DNA from 4 places in the Embleya sp. NPDC005971 genome. Region 1 is predicted to be linked to each of the others. Evidence: riboswitches for the same ligand, from Rfam matches in the RefSeq annotation. Region 1 holds a riboswitch; each other region holds the start of a gene.
The links. Region 1 has a riboswitch for cobalamin ahead of ABZ374_RS38165 (ribonucleoside-diphosphate reductase subunit alpha). Riboswitches for the same ligand answer to the same signal wherever they lie in the genome.

Region 1 (2,190 bases):
TGCTCGCACTCGGCCTCGGCATCACCAACGTGGTGGCCCGCACCACCGCCCGCGCGGACGAGTTGACCAAGGACGAGTACCGGGCGGGCGGCGCGGCGCTCACCGCCCGGGTGCACGCGTACCGACCGGCCTGGCTGGCGGTGCTGGGCATCGGTGCGTACCGGACCGGCTTCGGCCGGCCCAAGGCGGTGGTCGGCCGGCAGCCCGAGACGATCGGCGACACCGGGATCTGGGTGTTGCCCAATCCCAGCGGCCTGAACGCGCACTGGACGGCGGCGGCGCTGGCCGAGGCGTTCGCCGAACTGCGGGTGGCGAGCGATCCGGACCCGGGCCCGGATTCGGCGGCCCCACCCGGACCGGGCGGCGCGCCGCCCGCGTGACGGGCGGGTCGGGTCCGTTTCGACGACCTGTATCCGAGTCGACACGTCAACCGACCGAGTGGCATCACCCGGTTGGTGGTTACTTCACGCCGTCTTGCACGGTTGGGTCGGCATGAAGATCCTGCGAGCCCCGTTCGGGCCGTGGCCCACCGAGACGTTCGAGACCCCCGTTTACGAGGCGTTGGTCGCCGAGTGGCGCGACTCGGGTCGGGAGGTGCCGCGACCGGTGGACCGACCGCACGACCGACCGGCCCGGCACGCGCGCCCGGCCCGGCCCGGGCCGCGCACCGGTCGCCCCTGATCCGCGCACCGCGCGTCCCACGCGTCCCGGGGCGAACCACCCCACCGCCGCCCCGGCGGCGGTCCGTGGTACGTCGAGAATCGCGACACGACACAACACCTGGGGGTGCGACGACCACCCCGCCACTACATATATGCTCTGCGACGTAGCTGGTTCGCCGTTCCGAGTTCAGCGGAACGGCGAGGCAAGAGGGAACCCGGTGCGAAGCCGGGACTGCCCCGCAACGGTGAGCGGGAACGAACGTCGTCCTGGAGCGCCGAACGCCGAGAGGCATTCGGGGCCCGACGACCATGGGGAACTCCGCGGTCCGCCGAGCACGTCGTGCCCGGTGGTGCCCCGGCATGCCCGCGAGTCCGAATACCTGCCGGCTGCCCGTGCCCTCGGGCGCGGGGTCACTGTACGTACGAGCTCGCGAGGAGAGAGCACGTGACCGTTGTGGACAGCGTGGGCACGACCCGGATGCGGATCGACGAAAGCCCCGAGGAGCAACTCGCGACCCTGGTGCGCACCCAGGCGCGCGATCTGCCGGAGGTCGATCCGGATCGGGTCGTCCGCCGGGTCGTCGCGGGTCTGAACGAGGGCGCGGACCGGGCCGCCGCCGCGGACCTGGCGGTGCGTACCGCCGCCGAACTGATCGCCGAGGAGCCCGGCTACTCGCGGCTCGCCGCGCGCCTGCTCGCCGGCCGGATCGCCGACGAGGCGTTCGAGGCCGGCGCCGGTTCGTTCAGCGCCGGCATCGCGCTGGGCCGCCGGGAGGGCATCATCGGCGCGGAGACCGCGGCGTTCGTCGCCCGGCACGCCGCCGAGTTGGACGCCGCCGTGGACGTCGAGGGCGACCGCCGGTTCGAGTACTTCGGCCTGCGCACCGTGTACGACCGCTACCTGCTGCGCCACCCGGTCTCGCGCAAGGTGGTCGAGACACCGCAACACTTCCTGCTGCGCGTCGCATGCGGCCTGGCCCAGGAGCCCGGCGAGGCGATCGGCTTCTACCGGCTGATGTCCTCGCTGGCCTACCTGCCCAGTTCGCCGACGTTGTTCAACTCCGGCACGGTGCACACCCAGATGTCCTCGTGCTACCTGCTCGACTCGCCCAAGGACGAGCTGGAGTCGATCTACGAGATGTACGGGCGGATCGCCCGGCTGTCGAAGTTCGCCGGCGGCATCGGTGTGGCCTGGTCGCGGGTGCGTTCGCGCGGCTCGCTGATCCGGGGCACCAACGGGCACTCCAACGGCATCGTGCCGTGGCTCAAGACGCTCGACTCGTCGGTGGCCGCGGTCAACCAGGGCGGCCGGCGCAAGGGCGCGGCCTGCGTCTACCTGGAGACCTGGCACCCGGACATCCTGGAGTTCCTCGAACTGCGCGAGAACACCGGCGAGGACGCGCGCCGCGCGCACAACCTCAACCTGGCCAACTGGGTGCCGGACCTGTTCATGCGCCGGGTCGAGGAGGACGGCGTCTGGTCGCTGTTCGACCCGAACGAGCTGCCCGAACTGCCGGACCTGTGGGGC
Region 2 (2,190 bases), on a different contig from region 1:
GTCCGGGTCGGCACCACCTCGGGGCAGGTCATGCTGACCGGCCTGTCCGGCGATCTGGACGCGCGGACGGCACAAGGCGGCATCCGCGGCGAGCGGTTGACCACGCGTACGGTCGTCGCCCGGGCCGACCGGGACGCGGTGGACCTGTCCTTCGCCGCGCCGCCCGATCGGGTCGACGCCGAAGGCGACAACGCCCGGGTCAGGCTGCCGGCCGGCACCGTCTACGCGACGGACGCGAGCAGCGAGCACGGCTCGGTCAAGGTCGACGTGGCCCGGGATCCGGCCGCACCGCACCGGGTGCGGGTGCATGCCACGTCCGGCGAGGCGGACATCCTCCACACGCGGTAGCGCCGCCCCGTGCGGCTCCGGGCGATGCGCCGGATGGGGGAGTATCACCTCCTCCGACTCGGCCCGCATCCGGGCCGCTTGGACGTCGCGCGCGACGGCCTGGGCAAGCAGCATCCGCAGCACGAGCCCGACGAGCGCAACCCCCAGGACGGCCATGCCCCGTAGGCGACCTCCGCCGCAGGGACCCACCTTCGGATCCATCCGCGTCTCCACCCGTTGTTCCACCCGCGGGTCCAGGCGCGGAGCGGGTTGCCGGTCCCGAGAGGACCCGGCCGGCGTCGGTGGGCGTGAGCGCCGACGAGGCACGACGAGCGGTTTGGTAGCCTATCGCCGCCGTGGTGTACGGGAAGCCGGTCGAATGCCGGCGCGGCCCTCGCCACTGTAGCCGCGGAGTCTCGCGGCCCTCGCCGACCGCTCCCACAGCGGTCGGGGTCACTGGGTGGATCGGGAACGAGCCAACCGGGAAGGCCGGCTGCGGAACGTCGATGCGGAAGCCAGGAGACCGGCCACGGCGCGACATGTTCCACGAGGGTTGGAGAACACATGCCCCGCGCTGCCCTGCGCCCGTTTCGATTCGAACGTTTCATACCTCCGGCGCGCGCCCCGCGTTCCACGCGCTCCGGCCTCGCTGTCGTGGCGATCCTGCTCGTCGGCGCGCTCGGCGCGTGCACGGGTGCGCCCGAGGCCGACAAGCCCGCCGCGGCGGCCGGGAGCAGCCACTCGACGCCGGTGAGCGTGAGCAGGTGCGGCGTCACCACCACCGTGACGTCACCGCCGGCCCGGTTGGTCACCCTCAACCAGGGCGCCACCGAAGTCGCCCTGGCTCTCGATCTACAGACCCGGATGGCCGGGACGGCGTACCTCGACGACGCGGTCCCGGCGCGATGGAAGGCGGCCTACGACACCGTCCCGGTGCTCTCCGAGAAGTATCCGTCCAAGGAGAAACTCCTCGCGGCGCGCCCGGATTTCCTCTACGCCTCCTACTCCAGCGCCTTCACCGACAAGGTGGCGGGCACGCGGGACGAACTGGGTTCCCAGGGCATCACCACCTACCTGTCGCCGTTGGGGTGCGCCGACAGCAAGCAGCAGGCGTCGGCGTCCTTCCAGACGGTGTGGGACGAACTGGGCGATGTCGCCGAGGTGTTCGGTGTCGCACAGCGCGCCGCCGCCATCCGGGACGCGCAGAAGCGGCAACTTGCCGAAGTCACGGCCAAGTCGGCGGGCAAGGGCCTGAACGTGCTCTGGTACGACTCGGGTACCAAAACCCCGTACGTCGGCGCGGGCCACGGCGGACCCCAGCTCGTGCTCGACGCCGTCGGCGCCCGCAACGTCTTCGACACGCTGGCCGGTGGCTGGAAGACCACGAGTTGGGAGCAGGTGGTCGCGGCGGACCCGGACGCCATCGTGCTCGCGGACGCCGGTTGGGACACCGCACAGTCCAAGATCGACTACCTCGAACACGACCCCGTGCTGAACAAGCTCAAGGCCGTCCAGCGCCGTGCGTACGTGGTCGTGCCGTTCTCCGAGTCGACCCCCGGCGTGCTGCTCGCCGACGGTGCCGTCCGGGTATCGGCCGGCCTGGGCAACCTGACCCCGCGTCCGTGACCGTGACGGATCGTCCCGCCGCACGGCTCGCCGGCGCGAGCCGTGCGGCGGTGGCCCTGGCCGTCGCCGCCGTACTGCTGTTGTCCACCGTGCTGCTCGGCCTCGCCGTGGGATCGGTCCACGAGCCGCCGCACGTCGTGGCCGACGTGGTGCTGCGCCGACTCGGTCTCGGTGGCTCCGACGTCACGGCGCTGGACGACCGGATCATCTGGCAACTGCGGCTGCCCCGCGTCCTGG
Region 3 (2,190 bases), on a different contig from region 1:
CGATGTTCCTGTTCGTCCTGCTGCCCACGCACCCCGACGGTTCGATCCGCAGCGGTCCGCTGACCGCGACGATCACCGCCGGCGTGGTCGTGGTCGCGGTCGCGATCCTGTTCTGGTACTGGGTGCTGCGACCCGCCGAGCACGACGGGCGCACCTGGGGCATGCAGGTGTTCGGCATCCGCGTCGTGGACGTCTCCGGGGGACGCGCCGGCCGACGCCAACTCGGGACCCGTTGGCTGCTGTTGCTCGTCGACGCCTTCGCGCTCGGGGCGATCGGGCTGACCGCGGTGCTCACCAGCGAGCGGCGCCAGCGGGTCGGCGACCGGGTGGCGGGCACCCTGGTGGTCCGCGGTCGCGGACCCGGCCTGGACTGAGCGGCCCGCGCGGTGTCGGGCCGCGGGTCGGTGCCACCCGCCGCCCTCCCCCGTCGCGCCCGCGAACGGCCCGTCCCCGCACCTCGACGGCGTGCCGGAATGCGGCTATTGCTCGACCGCTCCGCCCCTCTTGTGGCCTTGCGCACGGTTTGCAAATGCCACCTTGTCGCCATGTCCATCCGACCACTAGTGTCGGCTCGCCGTGGTGTTCGGGAAGCCGGTTCGATGCCGGCGCGGCCCTCGCCACTGTGATCGGGAAGTTCTCCTCCATCCCCGCGGAAACGTTGAGTCGTCGCCTCGGGGAAGCCACTGGGACCGCTTGCGCGGCCCCGGGAAGGCGGAGACGTGAACGTACGACCCGTCAGCCAGGAGACCGGCCACGGCGATCGTCCGTCCACGAGGTGTTGGAGAGGGACCCTTCCTCATGCATATCGCCGAGGGCTATCTACCCTGGGAACACGCCGTCGCCTGGGGCGTCGCGTCGACCCCGTTCGTCGTACACGGCGCCCGCGCGCTCACCCGCGAGGTGCGCGACCGCCCCGAGAACACCCTGCTGCTGGGCGCTTCGGGCGCCTTCTCGTTCGTCCTGTCCGCGCTGAAGATCCCTTCGGTCACCGGGAGTTGCTCGCATCCCACCGGCACCGGGCTGGGCGCCATCCTGTTTCGACCACCGATCGTGGCCGTGCTGGGCACGATCACCCTGCTCTTCCAGGCGCTGTTGCTGGCGCACGGCGGGCTGACCACGCTCGGCGCGAACGTGTTCTCGATGGCCATCGTCGGCCCGTGGGCCGGCTACGGCGCCTATCGGCTGGCCCGCTCGCTGCTCGATCGACGCGGCGGCACCATGCCGCTGGATGTCGCGGTGTTCCTGGGCGCGTTCGTCGCCGACCTGAGCACCTACTGCGTCACCAGCGTGCAGCTCGCGCTGGCCTTCCCCGACCCCGACAGCGGATTCGCCGGTGCCCTGGCCAAGTTCGGCGGCATCTTCTCGCTCACCCAGATCCCGCTGGCGATCAGCGAGGGTCTGCTGACCGTGCTGGTCGTACGCCTGCTGCGGCAGTCCAGTCGCGGCGACCTCATCCGCCTCGGCGTGCTCACGGACGCGCGGGTCGCCCGCGAGGAGGAGAAGAGCAAGTGAAGCGCTCGACGAAGATCAACCTGCTGATCGTGCTGGCCGTGGTGCTGCTCGCGGCGCTGCCCGTGGTGTTCGGGATGGGCGACCACAAGGACGAGCCGTTCACCGGCGCCGACTCCCAGGCGGAGACCGCGATCACCGAGAACGACCCGGACTACAAACCGTGGTTCAGCCCGCTGTACGAACCGCCGTCCGGCGAGATCGAGTCCGGTCTGTTCGCGTTGCAGGCCGCCCTCGGCGCGGGCGTGGTCGGTTACATGTTCGGCGTCAAGCGCACCCGGCGCCGACTCGCGCCGGAGGCGGCGGATACGCCCGACGAGCCGGCGGACACCACCGGCGAGGCACCGGTATCGGTCCCGGGTCGCTGATTCCGTGTTGCCGATCGACGCGGCGGCGCACGCGAGTTCGTGGCGCCGCCGCCATCCGGCCGACAAGGCCGTGCTCTCCTTCGGGCTGCTCGGATGCGCGGTGGCGCTGCCGCCGTGGCCCGGCGCGGTGCTGGTCGCCGCGACCGTGCTGGTGATCGCGTTCGGGTTCGCGAAGGTGCCCGCCCGGCGACTGTGGCGGGCCGCCCGGGCACCGCTGGGCTTCGCCGCGACCGGCGCCCTGACGCTGCTCGTGACCATCGGCGCGGACGGCGTCGGCTGGGCCGAGGACGGGCCGCGGCGCGCGGCCGAGTTG
Region 4 (2,190 bases), on a different contig from region 1:
TGCGGAACGTGCTGCGTCGCGTCAAGCCCTCCGCACACTACGACTTGCCTTGATATCTCACGTATTGGCGCCAAATCTCGCATTGCGGCGACAGCCCCCGGGCTCGCCCTGGTCATGACGGCCTGGTTGCTCACAGCCCACGGCACCCCGCCACCCCGCCACCCCGCCACCAACGTCCCCACCACGGCCGCCGATTACGGTGCCCGCCGGCCGGCCTCCCGGTCCGCCGGCGACGGCAGCGGCGGCAAGTTCATCCCGGCCACCGGCAGCTCGACGACGCCCGAACCGCCCAACACGATGCAGTCCGCACTCGCCCTGGCCGCGGCCGGCGTCGAGGAGGCCACCTTCGAGGACACAGTGGACCGGCTCAAGGCTGCGGCGCCCCCGACCCGCTCGCCACCCGGCAGTCCGTATGGGGCGCGGCCGGAACCCCGTTCCCGCTGAACCCCTCCTTCACCACTCCGCTCCCCCTCCCCCGTGCGTCCCCTGACCCGGCCCCGGTGCCGGCCGCAGGCGGGGAGCCCCGAGTGTGGGGCTCCCCCTGTGGTGGAAACCGGCCGGCCCAGGCACTTCGGCACCGCGGCGAAGGGTCACCGCCGCGCCGGGTCCTCCCCACCGGTCGGCGGTCGGAACGAACACGACACCGGATCGCGAACACCGGCCCCACCGATGCGTCGCCGGCCGTTGTCCGCGTCTTCGGCGCGTGCTCGCCCCATCCGGCTCGTGCGGTGGCTCCCCGGGGGCGCCCTCGGCCGGCTAAGCTGTCGCACGCAGTCGGTTCGCCCTGCCATCCGGGTAGGCGCGTCGTAAGAGGGAACCCGGTGTGAATCCGGGACTGCCCCGCAGCGGTGAGTGGGAACGACCGCCGTCAACCAGCACTGGACCCGACTCGGGTCCGGGAAGCGACGGCCAGTAGGTGTCCGCCCTTGGCGGATGTGCCCGCGAGTCCGAAGACCTGCCACTGCCCGTGCGCCGCCGATGCGCACGGTGATCTCGGTGACCTCGTGGGCGGGTCGGCGGACAACCGGTGGGACACGTGCGGGAGTACACCGACGTGACCCGTGTGGTTTGCCATTCCCTTCGTGCCTGCGATCCGTCCCGGGATCTTGTCGACAGGCTCGCGAAGGAGAGTTCCGTGACCACCAAGTCCGCAGCCGCGGCGGCCCGTGCCACCGTGTACGGCTATCCCCGTCAGGGCCCGAATCGGGAACTGAAGAAGGCCGTCGAGGGCTACTGGGCCGGCCGCATCGATGCGCAGGCGCTTCGGGACGCCTCGGCCGAACTGCGCCGCGCCAACTGGGAACGCCTCGCCCAGGCGGGCATCCACGAGGTACCCACCGGCGACTTCTCGCTGTACGACCACGTCCTCGACACCAGCGTGGCCGTGGGTGCGATCCCGGCCCGTCATCGCGCCGCCGTCGAAGTCGACGCCCTGGACGGCTACTTCGCGATGGCGCGTGGCACGCAGGACGTGGCGCCGCTCGAGATGACCAAGTGGTTCGACACGAACTACCACTACCTCGTGCCCGAACTCGGGCCGGACACCGTCTTCGAGGCGAACTCCGCCAAACAGGTGGCCGAGTTCGAGGAGGCCGTCGCGCTCGGCCTGACCGCCCGCCCGGTGTTGGTGGGCCCGCTCACCTACCTCCTGCTTGCCAAGCCCGCGCCGGGGGTCGCGGCCGACTTCGAGCCGCTGACCCTGTTGGACCGGCTGTTGCCGGTGTACGCCCGGCTGCTCGCCGACCTGCGTGCCGCCGGCGCCGAGTGGGTGCAGCTCGACGAGCCCGCCCTGGTCCAGGACCGCAGCTTCGCCGAACTGAACGCCGCCAAGCGGGTCTACCGCGATCTCGGCGGCCGCACCGACCGGCCCAAGCTGTTGGTGGCCTCGTACTTCGACCGCCTCGGCGAGGCACTGCCGATCCTGGCCCGGGCGCCGATCGAGGGCCTGGCGCTGGACTTCACCGGGGCCGCCGCCGCCAACCTCGACGCGCTGGCCGCGGTCGGCGGGCTGCCCGGAAAACGTCTGGTCGCCGGTGTCGTGGACGGCCGCAACGTATGGATCAACGATCTCGGCAAGTCGCTGACCACGCTCGGCATACTGCTGGGCCTGGCCGACCGGGTCGACGTCGCCGCCTCCTGCTCGTTGTTGCACGTGCCGCTGGACGCCGACGCCGAACGCGACGTCGACCC

Region 2: another riboswitch for cobalamin. It lies ahead of ABZ374_RS32430 (ABC transporter substrate-binding protein); the one in region 1 lies ahead of ABZ374_RS38165 (ribonucleoside-diphosphate reductase subunit alpha).
Region 3: another riboswitch for cobalamin. It lies ahead of ABZ374_RS00260 (energy-coupling factor ABC transporter permease); the one in region 1 lies ahead of ABZ374_RS38165 (ribonucleoside-diphosphate reductase subunit alpha).
Region 4: another riboswitch for cobalamin. It lies ahead of metE (5-methyltetrahydropteroyltriglutamate--homocysteine S-methyltransferase); the one in region 1 lies ahead of ABZ374_RS38165 (ribonucleoside-diphosphate reductase subunit alpha).

The regions. Positions count from the first base shown of each region.
Region 1 is NZ_JBEXUX010000064.1:17,171-19,360, reverse strand. It holds gene mug (G/U mismatch-specific DNA glycosylase) at 1-380, shown strand, start outside; gene ABZ374_RS38170 (hypothetical protein) at 493-681, shown strand; cobalamin riboswitch at 815-1,065, shown strand; gene ABZ374_RS38165 (ribonucleoside-diphosphate reductase subunit alpha) at 1,141-2,190, shown strand, end outside.
Region 2 is NZ_JBEXUX010000046.1:33,676-35,865, reverse strand. It holds gene ABZ374_RS32440 (hypothetical protein) at 1-348, shown strand, start outside; partial or broken gene ABZ374_RS32435 (DUF2975 domain-containing protein) at 391-507, opposite strand; cobalamin riboswitch at 649-874, shown strand; gene ABZ374_RS32430 (ABC transporter substrate-binding protein) at 982-1,953, shown strand; partial or broken gene ABZ374_RS32425 (iron chelate uptake ABC transporter family permease subunit) at 1,950-2,190, shown strand, end outside.
Region 3 is NZ_JBEXUX010000001.1:54,393-56,582, reverse strand. It holds gene ABZ374_RS00265 (RDD family protein) at 1-374, shown strand, start outside; cobalamin riboswitch at 561-771, shown strand; gene ABZ374_RS00260 (energy-coupling factor ABC transporter permease) at 799-1,512, shown strand; gene ABZ374_RS00255 (energy-coupling factor ABC transporter substrate-binding protein) at 1,509-1,877, shown strand; gene cbiQ (cobalt ECF transporter T component CbiQ) at 1,882-2,190, shown strand, end outside.
Region 4 is NZ_JBEXUX010000002.1:227,407-229,596, reverse strand. It holds gene ABZ374_RS03935 (hypothetical protein) at 127-444, shown strand; cobalamin riboswitch at 795-960, shown strand; gene metE (5-methyltetrahydropteroyltriglutamate--homocysteine S-methyltransferase) at 1,136-2,190, shown strand, end outside.